2 regions of the Pseudoalteromonas sp. MQS005 genome follow, and region 2 is predicted to be linked to the other one. Evidence: predicted binding sites of a transcription regulator. Region 2 holds the regulator's gene; the other holds the start of a gene.
What was found. The regulator NrdR, encoded in region 2, represses ribonucleotide reductase genes. The targets are predictions, from matches to a motif close to AAACACNANATNTNGTGTTT.
Positions count from the first base shown of each region.

Region 1 (16,278 bases), on a different contig from region 2:
GCCAAGCGCTCTGACCATATTAATATTTGTATTGGATGTAACCAGGGCTGTTTAGACCATGTATTTAAAGGTAAACGTGCCACGTGCTTAGTTAACCCACAAGCGGGTTTTGAACTTGATTACCCTCTAGAAAAAGCCGCAACAGCTAAAAATGTATTAGTGGTTGGAGCGGGTCCTGCTGGGCTTTCTTCAAGTTGCTACTTAGCGCAAAAAGGTCACAATGTAACGCTTATTGACCAAAAGCAGCATATGGGTGGGCAGTTTAATTTAGCCATGCAAATACCAGGTAAAGAAGACTTTAACCATACACTGGCTTACTTTACCAATGAACTTAAGCGTTTAAACGTCACCATTGAATTAGGCAAAGCATTTGATGATAGTATGCTGAGCCAGTTTGACGATGTGGTTTTTGCCACGGGTGTAAGGCCACGTGAAGCCTCTATAGAATGTAGTGATGACAAACGTGTTTTTGCCTACGATGAAGTCATTCGCGGTGAGGTTGAACTTGGTAACTCGATTGCGATTTTAGGCGCAGGCGGTATCGGTTTTGATATGGTGGCATTTTTAAGTGAACATAAATCACAAAGTATCAGCGACTTTAAAACCCAGTGGGGAATAGAGTGCGATGCTCAGCCTCATAAAGATGAGCGTCAACTTTATATGCTTAAACGCAGTGAAGGGCGCTTTGGTGGTGATTTAGGTAAAACAACCGGTTGGATACATCGTCAAGTTGCTAAACAACATGGCGTTAAGCAAATTGCCAATTGCCAATACCATCGTTTTGATAAAAACGGCCTAACGATCAGTGTTGCTGGCGAAACGCAAGTATTGCCAGTTGATACTGTGATTGCTTGTATTGGCCAAGTGTCTAATGACGAACTATTTAAGACGCAAGCAGAGAATGCCAAGGTTCATGTTATTGGTGGCGCTAAACTAGCAGCGGCTATTGATGCCAAGCGCGCTATATTTGAAGCTTTACAAGTTGCACGCAGTATTTAATATGCAATTTAAGTAAGTACACGGGTCTGATTATTTTTTAAAGATAGTTAACTTTTAATCAGACCCTTATATTGTTGTTTTTTACCTTACCCCATTCCTTGTATAGCTAATAAATACGCTATTGCGACTTTCAATGGTGCCTCGGCTACAACGCTTAACTGGCAAAATTAAACCTATAAAGCCCCTCATTAGTTCGACCTAATTATTTACACGCAAAAGGCGAGCGCCACTTTGTAATGGCACAAATACACGGCTATTTGGGTTGCGATATTATTTGTGTGCTTTTTTAACCTAGGTACTTTCTTGATAAGCAAATAATAACAGCGGGGTGCCCATTATATTTTAACCTAAGGGTTTCAATGGTATGCTATTGTTTTGTCTTTTGAGTAATTATAATGGATGCTATTGAGCTTTTATTAACCCGCCAGTCAGATGCAAAACTGACAGAGCCAGGCCCTAATGAAGAACAACTAAACATTATTCAGCAGGCTGGGCTCAGAGTTCCCGATCATGGCTGTATTGCGCCTTGGCAATATATCATTGTTCAAGGGGATGCACGTCATAAGTTGGGTGAAATTTATTATCAAAGCGCTTTGGCCGAGCAGCAAGCTGAAAAAGTAATTAATCGTGCTAAAGAGTTACCCCTTAGAGCACCCATGATCATTATTGCCATTGCAAAATATCAACAACATCCAAAAGTACCAAGAATAGAACAAGTTCAAAGTGCAGGCTGTGGCGTGCTGGCTATGCAACAAGCCGCATTTGCACAAGGGCTTGGCGGTATTTGGCGCACAGGTTACTTTGCACAAAGCCCCAGTGTTAAACACGCGCTTAACTTAAACAATGATGATGAAATAGTGGGTTATTTGTATTTAGGGACGCCAGCAGTTGAGTGTAAAAAGTCACCGCGCCATAAACCAGAAAACTATTTTAGTTTTTTGTAGCAATAGGATGAACTTTTTATATTCAATATAGTCATAATTCATTAAGTTAATCGTGTTACACTACCTCGGTTAATATTGTAGCTGCGAGAAGCGCACGGAAGCACCATACGCAATAAATCTTCTTCAGTTTGTTTTTTAATCGGTTGTTTTTTGGTAATGTATGGAAAGTCTTACCAATAATAACGATAAAGAAGACGAAAATGATGGGAAATTTATTTTTACGTGAAAAAGAAAACTGGTTTGCCTGGTCAATCTGGGGTGTTGTTGGCGCGCTTGCGACATTTTATGTTGCAATGAATACACAAGCAGCTCACTTTATTGCTGCAACTGCGATGGGTGTCCTAGTACTGCTAACATGGTGGATGCAACAGTCTCGACGATTTGATTTTGGCAGAGCCTTTAAAATATGCTGCTATGTTCTATTATTCACCGTACTGCCTTCGTTTGTGTTAGTTGTGATCCCAAGTGATGATTTAAACCGCTTCGATTTAATATTTCAAAGTATTGCATTTTTAACTGCCAGCTTATTGGTGTGTTTAGTATGTTCTTGGATTGCCCGCAGACCTAAACAATATTACTAGGGTTTATGACTATCTTGGTTAATATTTAACTATTTAATCAGTTTTAGTAAAATAGGGCTTTACAAGCTAAGCGTATGATCTTATTATGCGCGCCGTACGGAGAGATGGCAGAGTGGTCGAATGCACCGGTCTTGAAAACCGGCAGGGGTTTATAGCCCCTCTAGGGTTCAAATCCCTATCTCTCCACCATTATTTAAAAAACCGCCTTATTGGCGGTTTTTTGCTATCTGGAGCTTTATTATGTCACAGTCCCCGGAGTTATCCTTTTCTAAACGTTTACTCAAGCACATCCTGCTATGGACTGTGTTTGGTTATTGTTACCAAAGTGCCATATCGTTATTACAAAAAATGGCCATTGATGCATACCCAGATAATGCGCTGATGATGACTTTCTTATATGGCATCGGGTTTAATCTTTTATCCGGGCATTTAATCACAAAATACGATCATTTTTGGCCAGTGTGGGGCGCGTTTTACATTGGCATTATCGGTTTGGTGGCTGTGCCTCTTTTGTTGATCGGCGTGGTCGGATTGTTGCCGATGAGCTTACTTGTTGGAATTTTGCTCAGTTTACCTGTGTGTACCTTTGCTATTGGTTTAATTAAAGAAAAACTCAATAAAAACTAGCCCCAAACGGCTTTTATTTTGTGATAGCATATACGGGTCTTTTAACTAACAAAACGTGAATAACACATTATGTCAGATAATTTTACTACAGATGCTGAAAAAGCAAGTTACGGTATTGGCTTACAAATGGGTGAGCAACTTAAGGCTAACCCTTTTGAAGGTTTAAACTTAAATTCAGTATTTGAAGGCATGAAAGATGCGTATGCAGGCAGTGCTTTTCAAGTAGAGATCCCTGAGATCCAAGCTGCATTTGAGAAAATCAATGAAGAGATCCAAGCTCGTCGTGAAGAAGAAGCTAAAGTATTGGCTGCTGAAGGTATTGCATTTTTAGAAGAAAACGCAAAACGTCCTGAAATTACAGTTACTGAGTCAGGTCTTCAGTACGAAGTACTTGCAACAGGTGAAGGCGAAAAGCCAACTGCAGAGTCTACAGTACGTGTTGATTACCACGGTACTTTAGTAAACGGTACTGTTTTTGATAGCTCATACGAGCGCGGTCAACCTGCTGAATTCCCAGTAGGTGGCGTGATCAAAGGTTGGACTGAAGCATTACAAATGATGCCAGTAGGTACTAAATGGCGTTTATACGTTCCTCATGAGCTTGCTTATGGTGAACGTGGTGCCGGTGCTGCAATCGCACCTTACTCAACTCTAGTATTTGACGTTGAGTTACACGCAATTCTTTAATTAGAATTTAGTTGTAAAAAAACCGCATTCATTATTACGAATGCGGTTTTTTATTGTCTGATTAAAAATGAGCGCGTTTTAAAAGTAGCCTCTAACGCCAAATTGGAAGTTACGTCCAGGAAGAGGTGCCGTATCTTTAATAAATGAACTATGTACAAAACCAAGTTCATCAGTAATGTTATCAACACTTAGGTATAGCTGCGTGTCAACTGCGCCTAAATCAAGTTGATAATTGGCTTGTAAATCAATTAATGTATAGCCATCCGTTGCCGTTTCGTAAGCACTAATATCATTTTGCTCAAAGTAATGGGTTCCTGTTAAGGTAAATTGCGCATTACCTAGGGTATATTGTAGTTCTGAGCCCAATTTATTGGCAGGGATATGTGGTAAATTACCTTCATTATCTTTTAGTTTGGCGCGAGTAGAGTCACCAAATACTTTTACCATGGCGCTGGGGTTTATTTGATAATGTGCATCAAATTCAAAACCATAAAGCTGCGCATCTTTACTGGTAAATTGATAAACATCAATTGCATCGCTGTGTCCATTGGCAGCAGACTCAAAGCCATCCATCTCATCAAACACTAATCCGGTGTTTTGTTGATAATAAAAGTTTTTAATATCGTTATAGAAAAAGTTGACGGTGTAGCCAAAGTCACCGCTAAAACGACGTAAACTAATATCAAGATTGGTAGAGGTCTCTTGTTTAATTTCTTCAGGTTCAAAATGCGCTTCTGCCCCTTCAATATGATAGCCCAAGCCAAGCTCATAAGTACCTGTGGCAACATGCAAACCATTAGAGAGTAATTCAGCTGAAAGTGGCGCACGCTCTGAATGTGATAAGCTAACGGCTAGGTTGTGACTTGGCATATACTCCCAAATCGCACCGGCTGAGGCACTTACATTAGTAAAGCTTTGGGTGTAGTTAATAGTCTCATCTGCCGATACAGGTTGTTCATCATGGCTGTGCTGATGTGTATCTACATCACTTTTGATATCATAATCTTCTAGGCGGGCGCCAAGCTCTACGGTGACATCGCCAAATGTGCGTTCTTCAAGTAAATATAACGCATGAGTGGTAGTGACACTTGCAGGCGTAAACGCTTCTTCGCCAATTGCATCGTAATCAGATTCACTATAGTGATAGCCAATCATGCCATGCCATTGGCCTAACTGATGCTCTACATTTAAACGTGCTTCAGTGGTTGCGTTACTAAACGTGGTGCCAATCGCGCCATCTTCAATTTCACTGTGAGTGTAGTCGGTGTAGCCAAGACGAAGATTAATCGATTCAATCCAGTTATCATGAAATGCATAACTTACCAGTCCTTGCCAACGATCTTGCTCTAAATGAGCATAAACGGGAGTTTCTGCGTGTTCTTCATCCGCATGATCTTCATGATCGCCTTCTTCTTCATGGGCATGACCGTGATCATGTGAATGCCCTGGAATGCCATAGTCTGTTTCAATATTGCCGTATGAAAAGCCAACGGTTAAATGCTCACCGACATAGCTGGTACCAAAGTTCACTGTTTCACTGTCGATAAAAGTATTTTCAACTGAAGTGGCTGTTTCTTCATCGCCCTCAATGTGTACTTCACCTTCTTCATGTTCATCTGGTAGGTTAAAGCGAGGCGTTTGATAGTCATCACCACTGCGTTTGGTGCCATCAAAATGAAAATTAAAGTTATTGCTGCCTGTTTCTAATTTTGCCGCATAGGTGTTCGCATTTGAAACGGTATCGTGTGTGTATTGTGCCGCTCCCGAGAGTGCGTCAATATTATTGGTTGGAATACGGTTATCAACCACATTTACTACACCGCCAATAGCACCAGAGCCATATAGTAGGGTGCTTGGGCCTCGTAGTACTTCAATTTGTTCAGCGGCTAAGCTATCACTTGATGTCGCGTGATCTGGACCGATACGTGATGCATCACTGCTATCTAAACCGTTTTGAGTAATTTTAACACGAGGACCACCTAGGCCACGAATAATCGGACTTGAAGAGACAGGGCCGAAGTAGCTAGCGTTTACTCCTGGTATTCCTTTAAGTGTTTCACCTAGGGTCGGTTTCGCTTTATTTTTTAGTTCATCCCCTGATAGTACGCTTACAGGTGAAATCATTTCTAAGCTATTTTTATGCAGTGCCGAGGCATACACAACCACAGTTTCAACCGAAGACGGCTTTAATGTAACAGTAATAGTATCGTCTACATTCTCAAGCGATATACGTGAATCGATGTAGTTATCTTTACTAATGTGTAATTGGCTTTTAGCATCTATGTCGATACTAAACTGACCTTGTTCATTGCTTTTCACGCTTTGTGACTTTCCATGAACATGGATAGTTGCATTAGCAATAGGTTGTTTTTTTGAATCTGTTACTGTGCCGTTAATCGTTGCTGCTAGGGCAGAGTGAGAACACAAAACAGACAGTAGCGCTGAGGATATGAGTGTTAACTTTGTCATAATTACTTCGAATCGTGGTTGTTATGTTGTGATATAATATAACACTACAAAATGGCATCATCAACAATGTTATACTATAACTTTTAATTTTGCGTTGAATGGCAAAATAATCGCGTTAAATTTACATTACCAGCTTATTATTACAGATCAGTGCATTTGTTATATTTATTCGCTTAAGAGCGGCTGTCTATCATTAGTATGTCTAATTTTTTTGTGCTTTGAAAGGATTTTGTTTATCGATTGGTTCAAGCATTTCACAGTCATCGTTTATCATTTCTGAAATTAAACTTGGGTAGTGTCGGCAATCTTGAGGACGGTCATGGTAAATACTGCATGTATATTTATCTTTTTCTTGTGGATATTTTTTACTGCTAAGTACTAAAAATGGGCATTGCGTTAATTGCTCGCCTGTTTTGGGATCAAACCATAACTGATCGTTTTTAACATATTGAAATATTTCTGGGTTGAATAACGCCCACATTTCAATTTCATCCTGATTTGTATCTAAATCTGCCGCACCATATTTAGTGCAGCATTTACCGCATTGATTGCAATTTTGCATAGGGTAGGTATTTACTATTGCGACTTAAATTAAGCGTTAAGTGTAGCACTGTAATATCCAGGTTTTTAAATTAAACCTCTATTTTTATCGCTTATAATACTTTTGTAACAACGCAGCGCTTAATAATAATGTACTATTAGGGAATATATTTCGAATACGATGCCTTTAATAAATCAAAAAAGGCGCGTTAATAAGGTAGCAATTAACTATGAATACTAAAGTATACAAAGCGGTTCACGATTTGGCGGAAAAGCTGATGGCAGCGGCTAATAAAAATGATACTAAACAGTTTGAATCTTTATATGCTGAGCTAAAAGCTATTTGTATTGAAAACGAAAATACAGCGAAAGATCACCCTGTTCAGTGGGAAACATTGGCTGATTTCACCGAAGAGCTAGAAGAAGCTATTGAGACTTACGAAAAAGCGTTACAGAAGTCGATAGAAATTAATAACAAAGATCATATGTCGTCTGTTGCCTTTTCTATGGCTACTTTACAGCTTGAGCTGGGTGATAAAGAGGCGGCAATTAAAAATCTGCAAGATGCTAAAATCAGTGCGAATAAAATTGAAGACAAAGAATTAAAATCAGAGATCCATGAGTTATTAGAATCATTGGTTGAAGAAGAAGGCTAGGCAATTTTATAGCCATTATTAATAATCAGCGTCAGTAATAATACCATTGGCGCTTTTTTTTGATAAAAGCAAATTCTGCGTCATTAAATATTTATGCTTAAATTAAGTCACTAAGCAAATTTTTTGGAGAAAACATGCTAGCGCAAATAGAACAATGGATTGATAAAACGAATAGCGAGTATGTTGATCAAAGAATATGTTGTGATACATTTGTTAGCGAATTTGCTGGCTTTTACCCGCATGATTTTTTGAAAACTGCATTTTATGTGGTTGTTGAACACATTCCCAAGCCTGACTTTACTGGTTTACGTGAAATTGGTTTAAGCGATTTTATTGACATGGATGTAGCAGGGATCACCTATAAAAACACTTATTACATATTACCTCATGTTGCGCGTAATTTAAGAGTGCATTTTCATGAGCTGGCTCATGTCGTTCAATGGCGCGAGCTCGGTGCTCACGCTTTTATTATGCGCTACATCAATGAAATCCAAACCTGTGGTTATGATGATGCTCCGCTTGAAAAAATGGCCTATGCACTTGATGCGCACTTTACCAGCAATGGAAATAAATTTAATATTCCTGACTATATTACTCAACAGCTTTAGTTAATAAATATTATAAAAGGAATTTATATGTCGCGCTTTGTGCTCTATTTACTAGCTTTATCTGCCCTTGATGTAAAGGCAGCCGATTTTAATCATGATATTGTCAACGCATTGATACACAGAACAACGCAACAAGTAACTTACGATGGCGCCTATCATAGGCTTGAATACCCTGGTGGCGATGTACCCGCTAATATTGGTGTATGTACCGATGTTATAATTCGATCCTATCGACAGCTTGGTATTGATTTGCAAAAGTTAGTACATGAAGACATGCAGGCCAATTTTCGCGCATATCCTTCTAAGCGTATTTGGGGATTAACCAAGCCAGATAAAAACATTGATCATCGACGTGTACCTAACTTACAGGTTTACTTTGAGCGCCATGCTCAAGTGTTAACTAAATCGCTTAATGCAGCAGATTATAAAACCGGTGACATAGTCACTTGGATGCTGCCAGGCAATTTACCGCACATAGGTATGGTCGTTAATCAAATAGCGCAGGACAGTGGTCACCCGCTTATTGTGCACAATATTGGTCGCGGACCTGAAATGAGCGATATGCTTTTTGCTTATACAATTACGGGTCATTACCGATTTGTACCTGCTGCTTATTCAGAGTAAATAACACGGCTATAATCGCGATTACTTGAGTAATAATTGCAGAAACAGGTAAGTGAATAAAGCGAGCTGTTAGGCATTATACTGTGTGGTTTGCTAGTTACTTTAAATTAATACTGATATCACCATTGGGCTTGCAGCAACACAATAGTATTTCACCATCACGCACAAAGGCTAACGGTTCTTCATTGTAATTGACTTCACCAGAGACAAGCGTAGCACGACACGCACCACAATATCCCTCACGGCACTGGTAAGCAGCATCAATTTTATTCGATTCTAAGCAGTGTAAAAGAGAAGGGCAGCCAGCGGTAAAATCTAAACACTGGCTGTTATCTGCAAGCGTAACACTTGCAGTGGTTCTATCAGTCATTATAAATCAAAGTCACCAAATTCAGCTGCATCAACCTGTGAATCAATTTGACCTACAAGGTATGAGCTAATTTCCGCTTCTTGTGGAGCAACTTGCACGTTATCAGAAACAAGCCATGAGTTGATCCATGGAATCGGATTACTGTTATTATCAAACTGTGCTGGTAAACCAATAGCAGTCATGCGTGCATTGGTAATGTATTCAACATACTGACATAAAATATGTTTATTTAAGCCAATCATTGAACCATCTTTAAACAGGTACTCTGCCCATTCTTTTTCTTGCTCTGCAGCGTCAACAAACATTTTGATTGCTTCTTCACGGCACTGTGCAGCAACAATTGCCATTTCAGGGTCGTCTTTGCCATCCTGCATAATATTTAAAATATGCTGAGTGCCTGAAAGGTGAAGCGCTTCATCACGGGCAATAAGCTTAATAATTTTTGCATTGCCTTCCATTAGCTCACGCTCTGCAAACGCAAATGAACACGCAAAGCTGACATAAAAGCGAATAGCTTCAAGAATGTTCACTGACATCATCGCCAGGTACAATTTCTTTTTCAGCTCGAATAGGTTAACCACCACGGTTTCACCATTAATGTCATGTTTGCCTTCACCGTACAGGTTGTAAAGCGACACTGAGTTAATTAAATCGTCGTAATAAGTGGTTACGGCATCGGCACGTTCACTAATTTTGTCATTGCTAACAATGTCGTCAAAGATGAGTTCAGGCGCTTGGGTTACGTTACGAATAATATGTGTGTATGAGCGGCTGTGAATGGTTTCACTAAACGCCCATGTTTCAATCCATGTTTCAAGCTCAGGAATTGACACAATTGGCAATAGTGCAACGTTAGGCGAACGGCCTTGAACACTATCAAGCAAAGTTTGGTATTTTAAGTTACTTAAAAAGATATGCTTTTCGTGATCAGGAAGCGCTTGAAAGTCTAAACGGTCTTTACTTACGTCAACTTCTTCAGGACGCCAAAAGAAAGACAATTGTTTTTCAATCAGCTTTTCAAAAATAGGGTATTTTTGTTGATCGTAACGTGACACGTTAACGGTTTGACCAAAAAACATTGGCTCTTGCATTTGGTTATTATGATTTCTGCTAAAAGTAGTATAAGACATGTTTATCACTCAAAAAACTATCACTAAAACTATCAGGACAAAGCGGGCAAGGCGCCCGCTTTAAGTTTAACTATTAAATTTTACACGCGCCGCCTGCACAATCGTCATCTTCCACTTCTGGAGCGTCTTCTTGTGCATCTGATGCGCCATCACGGGTGTTATGGTAGTACAGCGTTTTAACACCTAGCTTGTAGGCACCAAGTAAGTCTTTTAATAAGACTTTCATAGGTACTCTACCGCCTTCGTATTTATTTGGATCATAATTAGTATTTGCTGAAATCGTTTGGTCGATAAATTTCTGCATTATGCCTACTAATTGTAAGTAACCATCGTTAGATGGGATATCCCACAGTAGCTCATAGCTATCTTTGAGGCGTTCGTACTCAGGGACAACTTGTTTTAAAATACCGTCTTTACTTGCTTTAACACTAATATGGCCACGCGGTGGCTCAATGCCATTGGTTGCATTAGATATTTGCGATGATGTTTCTGATGGCATTAATGCGCTCAGTGTTGAGTTACGCATACCGTGCTCTTTAATGCTGGCACGTAACGTATCCCAATCAAGATGAAGTGGTTCATCACAAATTTTATCTAAATCACGCTTGTACGTATCCGTTGGCATAATACCTTGTGAGTACGTTGTTTCGTTAAATTTAGGACAGGCACCACGTTCTTTTGCCAGCTCATTAGACGCTTTCATTAGGTAGTACTGAATCGCTTCAAATGTTTTGTGCGTAAGCGCATTTGCGCTGCCATCTGAATAACGCTTACCGTTTTTAGCTAGGTAGTATGCGTAGTTAATAACGCCTATGCCTAGCGTACGACGTCCCATAGTTGCATTTTTAGCTGCAGGTACTGGGTAGTCTTGGAAATCAAGTAGGTTATCAAGTGCGCGTACTGCAAGCTCAGCTAACTCTTCTAGTTCATCTAAAGACTCAATCGCGCCTAAGTTAAACGCAGATAATGTACAAAGTGCAATTTCACCTTCTTCATCATTCACGTTGCTAAGAGGCTTAGTTGGTAACGCAATTTCTAAACATAAGTTAGATTGACGGATCGGAGCCACTTTTGAGATAAACGGACTGTGTGTATTACAGTGGTCAACGTTTTGTAAGTAAATACGACCCGTGCTAGCACGTTCTTGAGCAAACATAGAGAACAGCTCAATTGCTTTAATTCGTTTTTTACGAATTGACTCGTCTTGCTCATATTTTACATATAGCGCGTCAAACTCGTCTTGATCTTCAAAAAATGCATCGTAAAGGCCAGGCACATCAGAGGGGCTGAATAACGTAATGTAATCGTCTTTAATTAAACGTGAGTACATGAGTTTATTAAACTGTACGCCGTAATCTAAGTGACGTACGCGGTTATCATCAACGCCACGGTTGTTTTTAAGCACTAATAAGTTTTCAACTTCTAAATGCCAAAGCGGGTAGAAAAGGGTTGCTGCGCCACCACGTACACCGCCTTGCGAACAGCTTTTAACCGCTGTTTGAAAGTGCTTATAAAACGGAATACAGCCAGTGTGATACGCTTCACCGTTACGAATAGGGCTACCTAGTGCACGAATACGACCTGCATTAATACCAATACCAGCACGTTGAGAAACGTATTTAACAATCGCTGATGATGTAGCGTTAATTGAGTCTAGGCTATCGCCACACTCAATAAGTACGCATGAGCTAAACTGGCGTGTTGGCGTACGTACGCCCGACATAATTGGCGTAGGTAAAGAAATTTTAAATAATGAAACCGCATCATAAAAACGTTTAATGTAATCAATACGTGTATCACGAGGGTAATCAGAGAATAAGCTTGCAGCCACTAAAATATATAAAAACTGCGCGCTTTCGTAAATTTCACCCGTTACACGGTTTTGAACTAGGTATTTACCTTCAAGCTGTTTTACTGCTGCGTAGCTAAAGTTAAGATCGCGAGAATGATCTAAGTACGCATCTAGCTCATCTAATTCTTGCTCTGTGTAATCAACGAGTAAATGTGCATCGTAACGTTTTTGTTCAACCATGTTAGTAACATGGTCAAAAAGACGCGGTGGCTCAAACTGGCCATAGGCTTTTTTACGTAAATGGAATACAGCTAAACGAGCAGCAAGATACTGATAATCAGGTGATTCTTTTGAGATCTGATCCGCAGCGGCTTTAATAATCGTTTCGTGGATGTCTTTAGTACGAATACCGTCATAAAATTGAATATGCGATTTAAGTTCAACTTGTGAAACCGAAACGTTATTTAAACCTTCGGCGGCCCATTCAATAACGCGATGGATCTTATCAAGATCGAGTGGCTCTTTACGACCGTCACGTTTGCTTACAGATAACTGTTGGTTCATAGCTTTGCCTGTATTCCTTGGGAATTAAATATTTTTGACCAATGCGTGCACCTAAAAAAGCGCAGTGCCTATTCGTTTATTGTTATTTTCACCGGTTTGGTGAATTTAATTGAATAACATTTAGCCACAATATCTGGTGTTGTTCAAATTAGAGATCACAAGATAGTGTGGTCTGGTATCTTTTGCAAGGGACAGAAACCGCTCTCATTGTGGATAACGTTGGGATAACGTAATTGTGTTAGTAGGCATTAACCTTTGATCAATCGGTTAAGTTGAAATTTGTAAAAATCAACTAAGGAAAGATTAAATTTACGCTTTTTTAAAATAAATTTTGTCTGCTTTTTTTATCATCAAGCTTTGCGTAAAAACTAACACAATCACAATATGTAGTGTTTATTAATTAACATGGCACTATATGTGGTTAAATGCATCTATAGGACTGTGCCAATTAAAATCCGCATTCCAAGCCAATGCCTCGTCAACACTCGGTACATATCCCCATAGTGCGGTTGCGGTGTGCATATTGGCTGCTTTACCTGCTTGAATGTCACGCTGCGCATCACCTATATATAAGCAACGCGAAGGATCAACACTCATTTGCTCAGCGCAATACAGTAAAGGAAGGGGTGAGGGCTTAGATTCAGCTAAGGTATCACCGCTTATCACAATACGTGCATTTTTTAATGCAGGAATCGCCTTGACTAAAGGATCAGTTAAAAATCCGGGCTTATTAGTCATAATTCCCCAGGGTATTGCTTTGTTATCAAGTGCGATTAGTAATTGCTCTATTCCTACAAAACATCGAGTATGGGTGGCAATATTGGCAGCGTATTGCGTGACTAGCTCATGTAAAAGTTGCTCTTGCGGCTGTTGTGCCCAGCTTTCTTTAAAACCAGCAGCCAATAAAGCGGCAGCACCGTTTGAAGCCGCGGGGCGATATATATCACTGCCCACTTGGGGCTGTTGATGATTTTGCAGCACGGTGTTTAGTGCGGCGCCTAAATCATCAGCGGTATCGAGTAAAGTGCCATCTAAGTCAAACAGCAATGCTTGATATTCCATTGGGACAATGGGGGTTTGAGAGCTTGCCATTACGCTAACTTCTCAAAATGCAGCATATAATTTACGCTTACATCATCATTCATTGTGTATTGCTTAGAAAGCGGGTTGTAACTTAAACCAGCACTGGCACGTACTTTTAAGCCAGCTTGCTCTGCCCATGCAATTAATTGTGCAGGTTTAATAAACTTTTTATGGTCATGGGTACCCTCTGGGACCATTTTTAACAGTTTTTCTGCACCGACAATAGCGTATAAGTAAGCTTTTGGGGTTTTATTAAGAGTAGAGAAAAAAACATCAGCCCCAGGTTTTGCTAATTTAGCCACCGCATGAATAATAGAAGCAGGGTCGGGGACGTGCTCTAACATTTCCATACAAGTGATCACATCAAAGCGCTCAGGGTGCTCATCTGCAAACTGCTCTGCAGGTACTTTTATATACTCAACGGGGACACTTGTTTCTAAGCTGTGTAACTTAGCTACGGTTAAAGGCTCTTGGCCCATATCGATGCCTGTTACGTTTGCGCCCATTCGCGCCATGCTGTGACTTAAAATGCCACCACCACATCCTACATCTAGGGTTTCTTTATCAAATAATCCTTTGGTTTTGTCTGCGATGAAATCTAATCGTAATGGATTAATTTCGTGAAGCGGCTTAAATTCGCCTTCTAAATCCCACCAACGTTCTGCGATGGCTTCAAACTTTGCTATTTCTGCGTTATCTACATTTTGATGTTCGGTCATAAAATACTTCCTCGTCAATCTGAGGCCATTATATAGGCCTAAATTGATAAATCGCAAAGTTTTGCGCCTGTAAATTAAAATTAATTGTGATAGCATGGTTACTTAGAAATAATAACAAACACTCTTAATACCTAATACTGGGTTGTTAAGAGCTGATACTGAAGGAATGTGATATCAAATGACTGATCTCGCCAATGAAATTCTGCCAGTCAATATTGAAGACGAGTTAAAAAACTCCTACTTAGATTACGCCATGAGTGTAATTGTAGGACGTGCATTACCAGACGTACGTGACGGTTTAAAACCTGTTCACCGCCGCGTTTTGTTTGCAATGAACGAGCTTAGTAATGACTGGAACAAGCCTTACAAAAAATCGGCCCGTGTGGTCGGTGACGTAATTGGTAAATACCACCCACACGGCGACAGTGCAGTTTATGACACCATCGTACGTATGGCTCAGCCATTCTCACTGCGTTACATGCTAGTAGATGGTCAGGGTAACTTTGGTTCGGTTGATGGTGATTCTGCAGCGGCAATGCGTTATACAGAAGTACGTATGGCAAAAATGTCGCACGAATTATTAGCCGATCTTGAAAAAGAAACGGTTGATTTTGTGCCTAACTACGATGGCACAGAGCAAATTCCTGATGTGTTACCCACTAAAATACCTAACCTGTTAGTTAATGGTTCATCGGGTATTGCGGTTGGTATGGCAACAAATATTCCGCCACATAACTTAACAGAAGTCGTGAATGGCTGTTTAGCGCTTATTCAAAACCCTGAATTGACCATTACGGAGTTAATGGATTACATTCCTGGGCCTGATTTCCCAACTGCGGCGATTATTAACGGTAAAAAAGGCATTGAACAAGCTTATCAAACCGGTCGTGGTAAAGTGTACATGCGTGCGCGTGCTGACATCGAAACCGATGAAAAGACGGGTCGCGAAACCATTATTGTTCATGAAATCCCTTACCAAGTTAACAAAGCACGTTTGATTGAAAAAATCGCCGAGCTAGTTAAAGATAAAAAAATTGAAGGGATCAGCGCATTACGTGATGAATCAGATAAAGACGGTATGCGTATCGTTATCGAGATCAAACGTGGTGACGTAGGTGAAGTTATTTTAAACAACCTTTATGCACAAACTCAGTTGCAAACTGTGTTTGGTATGAATATGGTTGCGTTAATTAATAACCAACCTAAGTGTTTCAACTTAAAAGAAATGCTTGAAGAGTTTATTATTCACCGCCGTGAAGTTGTTACCCGTCGTACGGTATTTGATTTACGCAAAGCCCGCGACCGTGCGCATACGCTAGAAGGTTTAGCGATTGCACTGGCTAACATTGACCCAATTATCGAACTTATCCGTAAGTCGCCAACACCTGCTGAAGCAAAAGTTGCATTAACAGCGCGTCCATGGGAATTAGGTAATGTTAAAGCCATGCTTGATAAAGCAGGCGAAGACAACGTGGCACGCCCAGATTGGTTAGCAAGCGAGCTTGGTATTCGTGATGGTCAGTACTATATTTCTGAGCAACAAGCTCAAGCAATATTAGACTTACGTTTACATAAACTTACTGGTCTTGAACACGAAAAAATTCTTACCGAATATCAATCATTACTTGAGTTGATTGCTGAGTTATTATTCATTTTGGCAAATCCAGAGCGTTTAATGGAAGTTATTCGTGATGAGCTCGTTGAAATTAAAGAGCAATATGGTGATGAGCGCCGCACTGAAATAAATGCTGCAGCACACGATATTAGCCTTGAAGATTTAATCAACGAAGAAAACGTAGTTGTTACGCTTTCACATGAAGGGTACGTTAAGTATCAAGCATTAACTGATTACGAAGCGCAGCGTCGTGGTGGTAAAGGTAAATCA
Region 1 is NZ_LYRQ01000006.1:22,302-38,579, forward strand. It holds gene A9479_RS03915 (FAD-dependent oxidoreductase) at 1-999, shown strand, start outside; gene A9479_RS03920 (NAD(P)H nitroreductase) at 1,395-1,943, shown strand; gene A9479_RS03925 (hypothetical protein) at 2,147-2,524, shown strand; tRNA gene A9479_RS03930 (tRNA-Ser) at 2,623-2,713, shown strand; gene A9479_RS03935 (hypothetical protein) at 2,828-3,151, shown strand; gene A9479_RS03940 (FKBP-type peptidyl-prolyl cis-trans isomerase) at 3,221-3,838, shown strand; gene A9479_RS03945 (TonB-dependent receptor) at 3,917-6,307, opposite strand; partial or broken gene A9479_RS03950 (YkgJ family cysteine cluster protein) at 6,481-6,869, opposite strand; gene A9479_RS03955 (tetratricopeptide repeat protein) at 7,078-7,503, shown strand; gene A9479_RS03960 (hypothetical protein) at 7,638-8,111, shown strand; gene A9479_RS03965 (DUF1287 domain-containing protein) at 8,139-8,735, shown strand; gene yfaE (class I ribonucleotide reductase maintenance protein YfaE) at 8,833-9,105, opposite strand; gene nrdB (class Ia ribonucleoside-diphosphate reductase subunit beta) at 9,105-10,235, opposite strand; gene nrdA (class 1a ribonucleoside-diphosphate reductase subunit alpha) at 10,309-12,591, opposite strand; gene A9479_RS03985 (HAD family hydrolase) at 13,003-13,683, opposite strand; gene ubiG (bifunctional 2-polyprenyl-6-hydroxyphenol methylase/3-demethylubiquinol 3-O-methyltransferase UbiG) at 13,683-14,393, opposite strand; gene gyrA (DNA topoisomerase (ATP-hydrolyzing) subunit A) at 14,572-16,278, shown strand, end outside.
Region 1: nrdA (class 1a ribonucleoside-diphosphate reductase subunit alpha) is a predicted target of NrdR. The motif match lies at 12,714-12,733, and genes of this name have one in related genera.

Region 2 (16,278 bases):
CATGCTTAAAGCAGCGGTAGAGGAAAAGCAAGGAGCAGTTCAAAACTGGCCTGATTTTAACGAACTTAAAAATAAGCTTGATGGTATTGCACTGATAAAGTGCTGCCCTGATCAGGTCAGAGCATTCATTATTAGTTTTGGTGAGCGTGTTAGCGTATCGCTAATGCAAAGTCTATTAGCCGATCATAACGCGCATTATTTACAAGCAACAGATTGTATTGTTTCAACCGGCGGATACATAGACGCAGAAGCGGATTTAGTGGCCAGTAAGGCACGTTTTCAAGCTGTGTTAAAAGAATCCCCTGCGACGGTTTACATTATGCCTGGTTTTACTGCAAGTAATGATGAAGGGGAGCTCACAACGCTTGGTCGTAATGGGTCTGACTACTCGGCGGCGATTGCTGCGGCGTGTTTAGAGGCGCAAGTGTGCCAAATATGGACTGACGTTGATGGTGTATACAGCGCCGATCCGCGTTATATCAAAAAAGCCACTAAGGTTGATTTCCTATCTTACAAAGAGGCGATGGAGCTTTCTTATTTTGGCGCTAAAGTGTTGCACCCTAAAACTATCCTACCGTGTGCAAAAGCTGGAGTGCCATGCGAAATTAAAAACACTCATAACCCAGATGCGCAAGGCTCACTAATTAGTAACGATACGGTATCTGATGAACCAGTAAAAGCACTCTCAAGCCTACAAAACTTAGCTATGTTGACCGTTTCAGGCCCTGGTATGAAGGGCAAAGTAGGCATGGCATCGAAAGTATTTAATGCATTAGCGCATGATAACGTGTCAATCGTCCTGATCACTCAATCATCATGTGAATTTAGTATTAGCTTTTGTGTGCATGAAAGCGATTTAAATCTAGCGTTAAGTGCGTTGCAAGTAGCCTTTGACTTAGAGTCAAAAGCGGGGCTCATTGAGCCGGTAAATGTGCAACGTAATTTAGCAATAGTAACGTTAGTTGGTGATAACATGCGTGCCCATAAGGGGTTAGCGGCTAAGTTTTTTGCATCGCTTGCACAAGCGCAAGTAAACATTGTTGCCATAGCGCAAGATTCAACAGAAAGTGCTATTTCAGCCGTTATTGACGGTGAATTATGTAATGACGCGGTTAAAATTTGCCATGAAAACTTCTTTACTCATGTTCCTTCAATTGATGTGTTTTTATTGGGCTGTGGCTTAGTCGGCCAAGAGCTAATTAACCAACTTGAGCGTCAACAAGCATGGCTTGAAAAGCGTAATATTAAATTAAACCTATACGGTGTTGCCAACTCTCGTCAATTACACCTTGATGGTGAGGGGATTGCGTTTGATGATTGGCAGCAAAAACTGGCGCAGTCAGAGCAAGCGTTTGATTTAAAACTGGTCGAGCAGTTTGTTAAGCAAAATCATTTAGTTAATCCAGTGCTAGTTGACTGTACTTCATCAGATGCCTTGGCTGCACAATATGTAGATTTTTTAAATGCAGGTTTTCATGTCGTGGCTGCCAATAAAAAAGCCACCACGAGTTCATATACGTATTACCAAGATTTAATTGCAGCAACACATAAAAATAATCGTAAGTTTTTATACGAAACTAACGTAGGTGCAGGTTTACCTGTAATTGATAACTTGCAATCGTTGTTTGGTGCAGGTGATGAGTTACTTGAGTTTAGTGGTATTTTATCAGGCTCGCTTTCATACATGTTTGGTGCACTAGAAGATGGTCTATCACTTTCTGAAGCAACAATTAAAGCCAAAGAAAGCGGGTTTACAGAGCCCGATCCGCGCGATGACTTATCGGGAACTGACGTAGCACGTAAATTACTGATCATTGCACGCGAAGCCGGTATGAAATTAGAGCTTAGCGATATTGAAGTGGAGTCGGTTTTACCGACAGGTTTTGCCCAAGGTGACAATGTTGAGCAGTTTATGGCGAAATTACCTAGCTTAGATGCTGGTTTTAACGACCGTGTTCAAAGTGCAGCAAGTGAAGGTAAAGTGCTTCGCTATGTAGGCACAATTAAAAATGGTCACTGTAAGGTCGGAATCGAAGCGGTGGATTCATCACATGCATTGAATGTTATTCGTGATGGTGAAAATGCGCTGGCTATTTTAAGCCAATACTACCAACCGCGTCCGTTTGTAATTCGTGGTTATGGGGCTGGCTCTGCAGTAACGGCTGCGGGTGTATTTGCAGACATATTAAAAACATTATCTCGCTAGGAGTCAGTCATGATTGAAGTATATGCTCCGGCGTCTATTGGTAATTTTGCCGTTGGCTTTGATGCGCTGGGCGCCGCACTTGCGCCCATTGATGGCGGTTTATTAGGTGATGTGGCGGTTGTTAGTGCCGCATCGAGTGATGAATTTATTTGTACTGGCGACTACGCACATAAGTTACCTAGTGATGCGCAAGAAAATTTAGCATATCAGTGTTTAGTGCACTTTAGAGCGCATGTTGCGCCTGATATGCCGGCGGTAAAGCTCGAACTTAGGAAAAATTTGCCGATTGGTTCGGGATTAGGCTCAAGTGCTTGCTCTGTAGTGGCGACATTTGCAGCACTGGATAAATTTGCCAAAACTAATTTAAGCCAAGTAGAGCTCATTGAGCTTATGGCAGATTTTGAAGCCGTTGTAAGTGGGGGGCGCCATTACGATAACATCACACCGTGTTATTTAGGTGGCTTACAGTTAACCGGTGATTTAATTCCTGATAAATCTATTGCTTTACCTGTTGATGAAAGCTGGTATTACGTTGCCGCATTTCCGGGTTTTTCGCTCAATACCGCAAAAGCGCGCTCTGTTTTACCAAAAGAGCTAAGTATGCATGCCGGGGTTGAGTTTGCTCAGCGTTTATCGGCGTTTAGTAGCTTACTGTTAACAGGGCGTTTTGATGATGCATTAAGCATTATGAAAGACGAAATAGCAGAGCCATACCGTGCGCCACTTATAAGCGGCTTTAGTGATGCCAAAGCAAGCTTACCAGCACTGGGTGCTGAAGTTGTGAGTATTTCAGGCGCAGGGCCGACCTTGTTTAGTGTATGTAAAACGCTTGAAGCGGCAGAGCAATGCGCGCAGTGGCTAGAGGAAAATTACATCAACGAACAAGGCTTTTGCCATATTTGTAAATTAGATAACGACGGCACGCGTCAATTAAATGTTTTATAGGATAAAGAGTCATGCAATTACATAATTTAAAAGAATATTCACAAAAAGTGTCGTTTGTTGAAGCTGTAAAAACAGGACTAGGGCGTAATCAAGGTGTGTTTTTTCCAGAGTCGTTAGCGCCATTAAGTGATGTTGATGCATTACTAGATATGGACTTTGTTACTCGCAGCGGCAAAATTTTATCGCACCTTATTGGTGACGAGCTACCAAGTGATACTGTTGCCCAGATGGTTAAGAATGCGTTTAACTTTCCGGTTAAGCTGGTGGAAGTTGAAGATAATACCTATTGCTTAGAGTTATTTCACGGCCCAACACTGGCATTTAAAGATTTTGGTGGCCGTTTTATGGCCGAGTGCTTGGCGCAATTTAATCAAGGTGAAAAAGTCACTATTTTAACTGCAACATCGGGTGATACTGGGGCTGCCGTAGCGCATGCTTTTTATAACAAACCAAATATTGATGTCGTTATTTTATACCCTAAAGGTAAAATTTCATTAGCGCAGCAAAAGTTATTTACAACGCTTGGTGACAACATTCATTGTTATGCGATTGAGGGTAGTTTTGATGATTGCCAAGAGTTGGTTAAAAAATCATTTTTAGATGAAGAGCTAAAATCGAAGTTAGGTTTAAACTCAGCAAATTCAATTAACATTAGCCGTTTAGTCGCGCAGGTATGTTATTACTTTGAAGCCATTGCACAGCTGCCAAAAGAAAAGCGTGCTACAGCGCATATTTCAGTACCCAGTGGTAACTTTGGTAATGTGTGTGCGGCTATGATTGGCGCGGTTATTGGTATGCCTGTAGGTAAACTAAGCGCGACTACAAACCAAAACGACACAGTACCGCGCTTTATGCTTGATAAAAATTGGACGCCTAATGCGACAATTGAATCGCTTTCAAATGCAATGGATGTGAGTAAACCTAATAACTGGCCACGTGTGCAATCAATGTTAGATAATAACTGGTTTAGTTATGATAACTTTTATTCGGTGAGTGTTGATGAACAGCAAACACAAACAGTGATGAAAAAAATTCAACAGCTTGGCTATATTGCAGAGCCTCACACCGCAATTGCTTACCAAGGTCTTGTAGAAAATAAGGCAGCAGATGCTGCGGGGATTTTTTTAGCGACTGCGCATCCGGCCAAATTTAAAGACAGCGTTGAGGATATCCTTAATGTTGAATTAGATATGCCAAAGCCGTTAGCTGATGCATTAGCAAAACCGTGTTTAGCCACTGATATGCACAACGATTATGATATTTTGCGTACAGAGTTGTTTAAAAAGCTTGCCTAAAAAAGGCAGATAATAAAAGCGGCTTAGGCCGCTTTTTTTGTTTGTTTATGCATCGCTTTAGACATAAGGCATAAGCTATATAAATGTAGTAAATAGAATTCATTTAAAATTGTTATTAGTTTATAAAAAAATATCATCATCAAAATGCTGTGAAATAGTTTCAATCCCTGTTTAAATATCCTCAACTTAAGAGCGTAGGCAAAACGTCGTTTTAAGCGTACAATAAAGCCTCTAAAAAATACCCATACACGTTGCCCAGGAGACCCCAATGTTAGAACGTAGCATGAATATTTCGGACTTTGATCCAGAGTTATTTGACGCGATGAGCAAAGAAACATCACGTCAGGAAGAGCATATTGAGTTAATTGCATCTGAAAACTACTGTAGCCCACGCGTACTTGAAGCGCAGGGTTCTCAGCTGACTAACAAATACGCTGAAGGTTACCCGGGCAAACGTTACTACGGTGGCTGTGAGCACGTAGACGTGGTTGAGCAACTTGCTATTGACCGCGCAAATGAATTATTTGGTACAGATTACGCAAACGTACAGCCTCATGCCGGTTCACAAGCGAATGCCGCTGTTTTCCAAGCTCTTTTAAACCCACTTGATACTGTATTAGGCATGAGCCTAGCGCACGGTGGTCATTTAACACACGGCTCACACGTTAACTTCTCAGGTAAAACATACAACGCAATTCAGTATGGCCTTAACGAAGAAACTGGCGAAATTGATTACGCACAAGTTGAAGCGTTAGCACTTGAGCACAAACCAAAAATGATCATTGCTGGTTTTTCTGCTTACTCAGGTATTGTTGATTGGGCTAAGTTCCGTGAAATTGCAGACAAAGTAGGTGCTTACTTATTTGTTGATATGGCGCACGTTGCAGGTTTAATTGCTGCAGGTGTTTACCCAAGCCCAGTACCATTTGCTCACGTTGTAACAACCACAACACACAAAACATTAGCGGGTCCTCGCGGTGGTTTAATCATCTCTGCGTGTGGCGATGAAGAAATCTACAAAAAGCTAAACAGCGCTGTTTTCCCAGGTGGCCAAGGTGGTCCTTTATGTCATGTTATTGCTGCTAAAGCGGTTGCATTTAAAGAAGCACTTCAACCTGAGTTTAAAACATACCAAGCACAAGTTGTTAAAAATGCACAAGCAATGGTTGCGGTATTACAAGAGCGCGGCTACAAAGTAGTATCGGGTAAAACTGACAACCACTTATTCTTACTTGATTTAATCGATAAAGATATCACAGGTAAAGATGCAGATGCTGCCCTAGGTAATGCGAATATCACGGTTAACAAAAACTCGGTACCGAACGATCCTCGTTCACCATTTGTTACTTCTGGTTTGCGTATTGGTTCACCAGCAATCACTCGTCGTGGCTTTAAAGAAGCAGAGTCAAAAGAGTTAGCGGGCTGGATCTGTGACGTACTAGACAACATCGAAGATGAGTCAGTACAAGCGCAAGTAAAAGAAAAAGTGAAAGCAATTTGTGCAAAATTACCTGTTTACGCTTAATCCAAGAGTAAAATAGTAATTTAGATCACAACTGCACACATTTTTGTTATGATAATGGCCGCTATAATAGCGGCCATTTTTTGTTTTTAAAACGGAAACACACAGTTATGCATTGCCCATTTTGCACCGCCAAAGATACTAAAGTTATTGATTCTCGCCTTGTCGGCGGGGGACACCAAGTACGTAGACGTCGTGAATGTAATGAATGCCACGAACGATTTACCACCTTTGAAGGGGCTGAATTAGTGATGCCACGGGTCATCAAGCAAGATGGCAGCCGCGAACCGTTTAATGAAGATAAGTTACTAAATGGCTTAACTCGCGCCCTCGAAAAACGCCCCGTAAGCACTGAGCAAGTTGATGAAGTGGTTAATATTATTAAGTCGCAGTTACGTGCCACTGGCGAACGCGAGGTGTCTAGCCATTTGGTGGGTGAGTGCATTATGGAAGCGCTTAAAAAGTTAGATAAAGTGGCCTATGTAAGATTTGCCTCTGTGTATCGCTCGTTTGAAGATATACGCGAATTTGGTGAAGAAATAGCCCGCTTAGGAGAGTAGTAATGACCATGCAAAGTTCGTTTTCAGAGGATGATAAACGCTACATGGCTCGCGCTATTGAACTGGCAAAAAAAGGGCGCTTTACGACAACCCCTAATCCTAATGTTGGCTGCGTACTCGTAAAAAATAATAAAATAATAGGTGAAGGGTTTCATCAGTTAGCGGGGCAAGGTCATGCAGAGGTAAACGCACTGGCTATGGCTGGTGAAAATGCCAAAGGCGCAACCGCTTATGTAACACTTGAGCCTTGCAGTCATTATGGTCGAACACCGCCATGTGCTGAAGGGCTAAAAGCAGCCGGTGTTAAAAAAGTGATTGCCGCAATGGTTGACAGCAACCCGCAAGTTGCAGGCAAAGGTCTGAAAATTTTAGCGGATGCTGGTATAGAAGTTGCTCACGGATTACTTGAAGCGCAAGCTCGCGCATTAAACTTTGGGTTTTTTAAGCGCATGGAGCAGGGGTTACCCTTTGTGACTTGCAAAATGGCCGCCAGTATAGATGGTAAAACGGCGCTTAAAAACGGCCAAAGTAAATGGATAACTGGCCCCGCAGCACGCCAAGATGTGCAACTATACCGAGCACAAAGCTGTGCAATTTTAACCGGTGCCGATACGGTATTAATGGATGATGCAAAATTAAATGTGCGCCCAGAAGAGTTACCGTATTCTTTACCAACTGATTTACCACTGCGCCAACCGGTTCGCGTTGTTATTGACTCACAAAATAGACTTACCCCTGATCTTGCCTTATTTTCAATTCAAAGTGAGGTGATAATATTTACCACCAAGGTTGATAAATCGCATCAGTGGCCTCATTTTGTTAAACAGATTGAAGTACCTGAAAATAATAATAAAGTAGATTTACTGGCCGTGTTAAACACGCTTGCCCAATTGCAGTTTAATAATGTGTGGCTAGAGGCCGGAGCAACACTGGCCGGTAAAATGACAGAACTTGATTTAATTGATGAGTTTGTTTTTTACATTGCTCCTAAATTAATGGGCAGCGATGCTAAAAGTTTACTGAATTTCCCAGAGTTAATGAGTATGCAAAATACCATTAATTTAACTTTTAATGAGTGTGTGCCAATTGGTGATGATTTACGTATCACAGCACTAAAAAAAGCTCATTAATCATTTTATATAAAGAGTAGCACTATGTTTACTGGAATAGTTGAAGCGACAGGTAAAATTGCGTTATTACAAAAAAAACAAGGTGATTTAGCTATTCGTATCCAAAGTAAAAACCTTGATATGAGTGATGTTAAGTTAGGTGACAGTATTGCAACCAATGGTGTATGCCTGACGGTTGTTGATAAGCATATTGATGGCTTTAGTGCAGACTTATCAAATGAAACGATTAGCTTAACAGGGTTTGCACATTACGCATTAGGGCAAACCGTTAATTTAGAAAAGGCGATGCAACCTGTTTCGCGCCTCGGTGGTCATTTAGTGTCTGGCCATGTAGATGGCATTGCCACTATCACAGCAATTAATGCCAATGCGCGAGCAACAGAATATTGGTTAGCCACCGATGAAAATTTAATGAAATACATTCCTTACAAAGGGTCGGTTTGTATTGATGGTATTAGCTTGACGGTTAATGCAGTTGAAGGTAATAAATTTAAACTGACGATTGTGCCCCACACCAGCGGGCAAACGACCATAGCTGATTTTCAAGTCGGTACCAAAGTGAATTTAGAGGTCGACCAAATAGCACGTTATTTAGAGCGCCTAGTCAGAGGGGCTGAGCAACCTACGGGTTCAGATATTTCGATGAGCTTACTCGCTAAAGCGGGCTTTATAAAATAACGACATTGACAACTTATACGAGCAACTTATGAATTTAAACAGCGCACAAGAAATAATTGATGACATTAAAGCCGGTAAAATGGTTATTTTAATGGATGATGAAGACAGAGAAAATGAAGGCGATTTAATTATTGCTGCTGAACACATTAGTGCAGAAGCCATTAACTTTATGGCGACTCATGGCCGTGGACTAATTTGTTTAACCATGACTCAAGAGCGTTGCTCGCAGCTTGATTTACCATTAATGGTAAAAAATAATGGTGCCGCATTCTCAACTAATTTCACTATGTCGATTGAAGCATCAAAAGGGGTTACCACAGGTATTTCTGCAGCGGATCGTGCCCGCACTGTTCAAGCTGCCATCGCGAAAGGCGCTGTGCCAAGCGATATTGTACAACCAGGTCATATTTTTCCTATTATGGCGCAACCAGGCGGCGTGTTAACACGTGCCGGGCATACAGAAGCGGGGTGTGACTTAGCGCGTTTAGCAGGGCTTGAGCCTTCATCAGTGATTGTAGAAATCCTAAATGAAGATGGCACCATGGCGCGTCGTCCTGATTTAGAAGTATTTGCTAAGCAACATGATATTAAAATTGGCACCATTGCTGATTTAATCGAGTACCGTAACCTAAACGAAACCACAATTGAGCAAGTTGCAAAATGTAAATTGCCAACTGAACATGGTGAGTTTGACTTAGTGACTTACAAAGACACCATTGATGGGCAGTTACACTATGCATTGCTTAAAGGTGAAATAAAGCAACAAGAACCGACCTTAGTACGTGTGCATTTACAAAGTACCTTTAACGATATTTTACTCTCTGATCGCAACGCTGACCGTAGTTGGGGCTTATCACAAGCAATGGCTTATATTGCTGAGCATAATGGCGCCTTAGTTATTTTAGGTAAGCAAGAAAGCACTGAAGAGTTAGAAGCCACAGTAAAAGCGTTTGCCGCAGCTGATGCGGGTGAAAATGTGACGCCACGTAAATTTCAAGGTACTTCGCGCACCGTAGGTGTGGGTTCGCAAATTCTGGCTGATTTAGGTATTCAAAAAATGCGTTTGATGAGTTTACCTAAAAAATACCATGCATTATCAGGGTTCCATTTAGAAGTGGTTGACTACGTAGAGCCACAATAATTACGCGCTAGGTTATTATTTTATTTATGTGGTATAATGCGCATCAATTTTTGCGCAACCGAAATCGCTTAAACTTATTTTTAGGGTTATCAAATGAAAATTATTGAAGGTAATAAATACGCTCCAGGCAAAAAGTTTGCCATTGTCATTTCTCGTTTTAATGACTTTATTGGTAGTAGCTTGCTTGCAGGTGCTGTTGATGAGCTAAAACGTACTGGTGGAGTATCAGAAGACGATATTACCGTGATTTACGTACCCGGTGCGGTTGAATTACCTTTAGCAGCGAAACGCGTTGCAGCAAAAAAAGAATATGATGCAATTATCGCCTTAGGTGTAGTGATCAGAGGGGGCACGCCTCACTTTGATCTCGTCGCTGGCGAGTCAAATAAAGGGCTTGCACAAGTATCGCTTGAGTATGATATCCCGGTTGCATTTGGCGTATTAACCACTGAAAGCATTGAGCAAGCAATTGAGCGCGCAGGTACCAAAATGGGTAACAAAGGCGGCGAAGCTGCTTTAGGTGCGCTTGAAATGGTTAATGTGTTAGATAAAATTTAAGTTTAAGGAATTTTTGTGAAACCAGCAGCAAGACGTAAAGCACGTATCTTAGCACTTCAAGCCGTGTATTCATGGCAATTAAGCGGCAATGCAATTGCCGATATCGAACAACAAATGTTGATCGAAAACGATGTGACTAAAATTGATGTTGAATATTTTAAAGATTTAGCGCGTGGAGTTGCCGTAAATCATAAGCAACTAGACGAAGCTGTATCGCCTCATTTAACTCGTCCATTTGATGAATTAGACGAAGTTGAACGTGCAATCTTACGTTTAAGCAGCTACGAGCTTAAATTTCGTGAAGATGTTCCTTACAAAGTGGCTATCAATGAAAGCATTGAATTAGCGAAAATGTTTGGCGCTGAAGATAGCCATAAATTTGTAAACGGTGTACTTGATAAAGCTGTAAAACAGTTACGTAAGTCATAACAACTTAAGCTGCATATTAATTCAGTGAGTTGTTATAAATAACCGTTAAAAAGGAGAGCCGGCATAGGCCGGCTTTTTTGTGTATGAAGGAATTTGAATTAATTAATCACTACTTTAAAGGTCGCGGTATCACTCGTCGCGATGTTAATTTAGGGATTGGAGATGACTGTGCGCTTGTCACAGTACCAGCAAACTGTCAGCTTGCTGTAACAACAGATACCTTAGTTGCTGGGGTGCATTTTTTTCATGATATCTCTCCTCGCGCATTAGGGCATCGAGCTCTGGCAGTAAATTTAAGTGATTTAGCTGCCATGGGTGCAGAGCCTACATGGGTATCGGTTGCACTCACGTTGCCAAGTATCGATCCACAATGGATTGCAGAGCTGACTGACGGCATGCATGAAATTGCTGAGTACTTTAATGTACAAATTATTGGTGGCGATACGACTCAAGGCCCACTCAGTATTACTATTTGTGCAAAAGGCACGGTTCCTGAAGGTAAAGCACTGCGTCGAAGTGGCGCAAAAGTGGGCGACTGGATTTTTGTAACCGGACCGCTAGGTGATGCTGGTTTGGCTATTGAGTCAAAAAAACAAGGTTTGCCAGTTGCACCTGAACATTTAAAGCATATTAATAAATGTTTAAACTTTCCAACGCCACGCGTGGCCGCCGGACAAGCTTTGCGTGGCTTAGCGTCATCAGCTATTGATATTTCAGACGGTTTACTTGCTGATTTAGGGCACATTTTGGATTTGTCACAGGTCAGTGCAACAATCAATATTGAAAATGTACCTACTTCTGATGCGATGCAAGCGAGTCTTGATTTTGAGCAACAGCTTCCTTTTATACTCAACTATGGCGATGACTATGAACTACTTTACACTGTCCCAGACAGTAATAAGAGTATGCTCGATATTAAGTTGCGCCAATACGGTGTAGAAGCAACCTGTATCGGCCAAATCAAAAGTGGTGACGGGAATATAGAATTATTACACCAAGGTGAAAAGTTTGTTTTTGAGCACAAAGGCTTTGAGCACTTTTCCAAGGAGCAGGTTTGAATAAAAACCGATTATTTAATTTAAAACGCCCACATCAATTTTTTGGTTTGGGTTTTGGTACAGGGCTTGCGCCTAAAGCCCCTGGTACATTTGGTACTTTAGCGGCGTTACCATTTATTTTTATTACCATGCATTTTCCGTTATGGTTACAAATTGTATTTGCGGTGGTGATCAGTATATTTGGTATTTGGGCATGTGGAAAAACAGCTGATGACCTTCAAGTTCATGATCATCCAGCTATTGTTTGGGATGAAGTCGCTGGTTACTATATAACGATGATTGGTGCAGCACTGAATTGGCAAACATTATTAGTGGGCTTTTTACTATTTCGCTTTTTTGATATAGCAAAGCCAGGGCCGATTCGTATACTTGATAAACGTGCTCATGGTGGGTTTGGTATTATGGCCGATGATGTACTTGCAGGTATTTTTTCGCTTATTTGTTTGCAAGCATTGATAAAAGTAGGTTTACTACCCTTTTAATTTATTATTTGTTTAACTAGGTGGCAGCACTATGATGCGATTTTTATTGGTTTGTGTACTCTTGATGTGTGCCATGCCAAGTACGGCTTCAATTACTGATTACGTAGTTAAACAATGGAACATTAAAGACGGACTTCCCTCACAATCCCTCAAAAGTGTGGTGCAAGATAACCAAGGCTACATGTGGCTTGGTACGCAATTCGGATTAAGCCGATTTGATGGTAACACTTTTACTAATTACAACACTCAAAATAGTCTGTTTTTACCCAGCAATGGCATCAATAAATTACTGATTGATGGCCAAGGACTATTATGGATAGGCACGAAAAACGGCCTCGTTGTTATAGACCCAGAAAAGCTAACCGCACAAGAGTTTAATATTAAAGGCCCTGTTAGAGATATTCTTGAAGACTCTAAAGGCAGTATTTGGATAGCAGCTAATGGGCTTTATTACATAGACAGAGGCCAGATAGAGCTGCGCGACCAGCTAAACAATCCGAGCCCTATCGTAAATGCCACTGCGATCACCCAAATAGTAGGGTCAGTCAGTAAAATGGCGCTCTCACCAGAGGGAATTTGGCTGGTTAACGATCGTAATTTATTGCGCTTGACGCAAAGCGCGTCTGATTTTTCTAAATTGCGCTTAGAGCTTACCGCTAAAGTGGCCTTGCCTGATCGTTTAGCACAAACAATTGTTCACGACTTATCCTTTTTAAATGGCAATTTATATCTTGCTTCTGAGCTAGGCGCTTACTTTTTAGATTTAGATGATGAGCTACGCCCATTTCCGCTGCCTAACGCTAACAACTCAGCCGTTTATAAGTTTATGAGTGATGGCAATGGTGGCTTGTGGGTATCGACTTATGGGCGCTTATTGTTCAGAGGGAAGTCGGATGATTGGCAATGGGTTGAGCCCAGTCAATTAGATCAAAGTATTTGGTTTGCCGATATATTTAGAGATGATGAAAATAATATATGGTTAGCGAGTTTTAGTGAGGGACTTTGGCTTGCTCATGAAGGGCGAATAGAGCGCCATTCAGCCATTTCTAAAATGACCGAAGCGGTTATGGCCATTAGTAAATCACCAGATGGTAAGTTATGGATTGCCAACAAAAGCGGCGTAGGCTATTTCGATGCCGATAAAACGTTTATCAATGTCATCAACAGTACCAAGTATGGTAACGCCTCAGTACATGACTTACAGTTTGACGGCAATCGTCTTTATGTTGCCACTGGTAGAGGTTTGTTTTTCTACGAGTCGAATACCTTATATAGTTTCCCTGCCCGTGCGCTAAGTGATAATCCTGTATTTGCTATTAGTACGTCGACTAAAGGCGGCTTTTGGGTGGGCACTGGGCGAGGCTTATATCGTTTAAATTACAACGGGTTAAACCCTTTTGCGTACAATGCTTTTTTAGGCAGTAAGTTTGTAACCTATGTTTTAGATAAACCAAATTTTGGGGTGATTGGTACCAGTAAAGGGGCGTATTACTTTACTGAACGCGGGATAGAAAAAATAGGCGACCAAACCACTTTGGAAAGTGCGTACGTTACTAGCATTTTACACATTAAAGGCGTGGGGATTTTAATTGGCTCGCTTAACGATGGTTTGTTTTATCGCAGTGGACAAGGGCAGTGGCAGCAATTAGATGCCGCCAATGGGCTGCCATATGGTTCTATATTTAGTCTTGAGTACGATGATACTACAAAACGCATTTGGGTAAGCACCATGAAAGGGGTTTATCGCATGCCAGTTGAGCAATTCAAAGCCAACATTGAAAGCCTAAAAGTGGAGGAAGTGATCTCTTCATTTGATCGACAGCTCGATGGTAAAGCAAGTCAATGCTGTAATGGTTTAGGCCATGATGCGGTGGTTGATATGGATAATTCAATTTGGTATCCCAGCTTGCAAGGCGTTGTAGAAATTCCTAAAGACGTAGAATTATTTGGATTACGCTCGCTAAAGCCAACCATAGAAACTTTAACCACGCCATCACGAAAACTTGCTGCGGCTGCGTTAGGTAAAAAGCCAGTACTTAAAACTGACGAGCGTGATGTAACGCTTACCTATACCGCTATCGATTATTATGCACCTGCAAGTATAGAGTTTAGGTATAAACTCAATGGACTTGATAATGATTGGCGCTATGCAAATACCCGCCGAGAAGCTATTTACACTAACTTACCAGCAGGTATGTTTTTATTTGAATTAGAGACAAAACGTCAAGGTGAAGATTGGGGCAAAGCGCAATCGGCCGAATACGCTTTTGTGGTGCCTGAACGATTTGGTGAAACTATATATTTTAGATTACTGATCACCAGTGGTTTTGTGTTGCTCTTTTATTTGGTGTTTTGGGTATTTAAAGTTCAAGAGCGACGTAAGCAGCAAGTTCTTGAGGGGCTTATTACTGAGCGAACCCTTGAGCTTCGCCAAGCAAACGATAAATTAAACCAAGTAAACTCTCAGCTTAAACTTGTTAGTCACTCTGATGAGCTAACAGGGCTGAGAAGTCGCCGTTTTTTGTTTGATCAACTACCAAAAGATATTGAGCATTTTCAGCGTAACTCGCAGTCATTGCAGGCTCAAGGTAAATCGTTGGTGTTGTTAATTATTAATTTAGATAACTTTAGCCGCATTAACGATGCCTATGGCCCTATTGCTGGAGACAGCTGTTTACAACAAGTAGCGGCATTACTTAACTCGCGTACACAAGGTTCTGATTATGTTGCCCGTTGGAGTGGTGATGAGTTTTTACTGTTATTGCGTGATTTTAAATGTAATTTAATCGACAGCTATGTATCTGAATTATGCCAAGCAATTGCAGATTATTCGTTTCAGCTTCCTAACGGTGAAACAACCAATATAACAGCGTCAGTCGGGTGGTCGTTCTATCCGTTACCTCTCTTAGGTGGGCAAGTTATTAGCTGGGAAACATCAATTAATCTAGCTGACATAGCATTACATCAAGTTAAAAAACGTGGCGGCGATGGCGTCGCTAATATTACCTTTGACGAGCAATTAGATGCATTTGAGTTTGAGCAAAACCCCAATGTTGAACAGCAAATTGGTTTGTTACAAAGCAATGGTCTAGCCGATATTAAGGTATGGATGCGCTAGAGGTTATAGATGAGCAATAAAAAAGGAGCCAATGGCTCCTTTTTTATTAAACACGATAAGTGTTAGCTCATAAATGATTTAATTGAAGTTAAAATACCGTGTTCACCTAACCCCATTTCATCGTGCATTTGCTGTTGTGTGCCATGTTTAATGAATTCATCAGGAATACCTAAGTTAAGCACTTTTACATCGGCTTTAATGCTCGCTAAATATTCATTAACTGCAGAGCCTGCACCGCCCGCAATCGCGTTATCTTCAAGGGTTACAATAATATCGTGATCATTAATCAGCTCATCAATTAATGCCGTATCAAGTGGCTTAATAAATCGCATGTTTACTAGAGTGGCATTGAGCTCATCAGTGGCAAGTTGTGCGTTTTCAAGCAAGGTACCAAATGACAATATAGCCACTTTAGTACCTTTTTTAATTACATTCGCTTTGCCAATTTCTAGCTTTTGCATAGTGCTTTGAATGTCTGCTGAGCCTGCACTACCACGCGGGTAACGAACAGCAACAGGACAATTAGCTTGATAGCCTGTATAAAGCATATGACGGCATTCGTTAGTATCACTTGGGGCCATAATGACCATATTAGGTATACAGCGCATAAAGCTTAAGTCGTAGGCGCCTTGATGGGTTTCACCATCGGCTCCAACAATACCGGCGCGGTCTATAGCAAATAATACCGGTAGATTTTGCAGTGCAACGTCGTGAATTAGTTGATCGTACGCGCGTTGTAAAAAGCTAGAATAGATAGCCACAACGGGCTTTAAGCCCTCACAAGCAAAACCTGCAGCAAGAGTAACAGCGTGTTGTTCTGCTATTGCTACGTCAAAGTATTGTTCTGGATACTCTTTAGAAAAACGTACCATGCCTGAACCTTCACGCATAGCTGGCGTGATTGCCATGAGCTTACTGTCTTGCTCGGCCATGTCACAAAGCCAATCACCAAACACATTTGAGAAAGTAGCCGCGCCTGGCTTAGATTTTGGTAAGCTTGATGTTGCAGGATCAAATTTTGGTACGCCATGATAACCAATCGGATCGGCTTCGGCAGGCTTGTAACCTTTGCCTTTCTGGGTTTTTATATGTAAAAGCTGTGGGCCTTTTAAGTTACGCATATTGCGCAGCGTATCAACCAACATATTCACATCAT
Region 2 is NZ_LYRQ01000060.1:9,276-25,553, reverse strand. It holds gene thrA (bifunctional aspartate kinase/homoserine dehydrogenase I) at 1-2,206, shown strand, start outside; gene thrB (homoserine kinase) at 2,216-3,151, shown strand; gene thrC (threonine synthase) at 3,163-4,446, shown strand; gene glyA (serine hydroxymethyltransferase) at 4,715-5,971, shown strand; gene nrdR (transcriptional regulator NrdR) at 6,079-6,528, shown strand; gene ribD (bifunctional diaminohydroxyphosphoribosylaminopyrimidine deaminase/5-amino-6-(5-phosphoribosylamino)uracil reductase RibD) at 6,531-7,658, shown strand; gene A9479_RS16845 (riboflavin synthase) at 7,683-8,336, shown strand; gene ribBA (bifunctional 3,4-dihydroxy-2-butanone-4-phosphate synthase/GTP cyclohydrolase II) at 8,365-9,477, shown strand; gene ribE (6,7-dimethyl-8-ribityllumazine synthase) at 9,571-10,035, shown strand; gene nusB (transcription antitermination factor NusB) at 10,051-10,464, shown strand; gene thiL (thiamine-phosphate kinase) at 10,548-11,522, shown strand; gene A9479_RS16820 (phosphatidylglycerophosphatase A) at 11,519-12,004, shown strand; gene A9479_RS16815 (ligand-binding sensor domain-containing diguanylate cyclase) at 12,036-15,122, shown strand; gene dxs (1-deoxy-D-xylulose-5-phosphate synthase) at 15,185-16,278, opposite strand, start outside.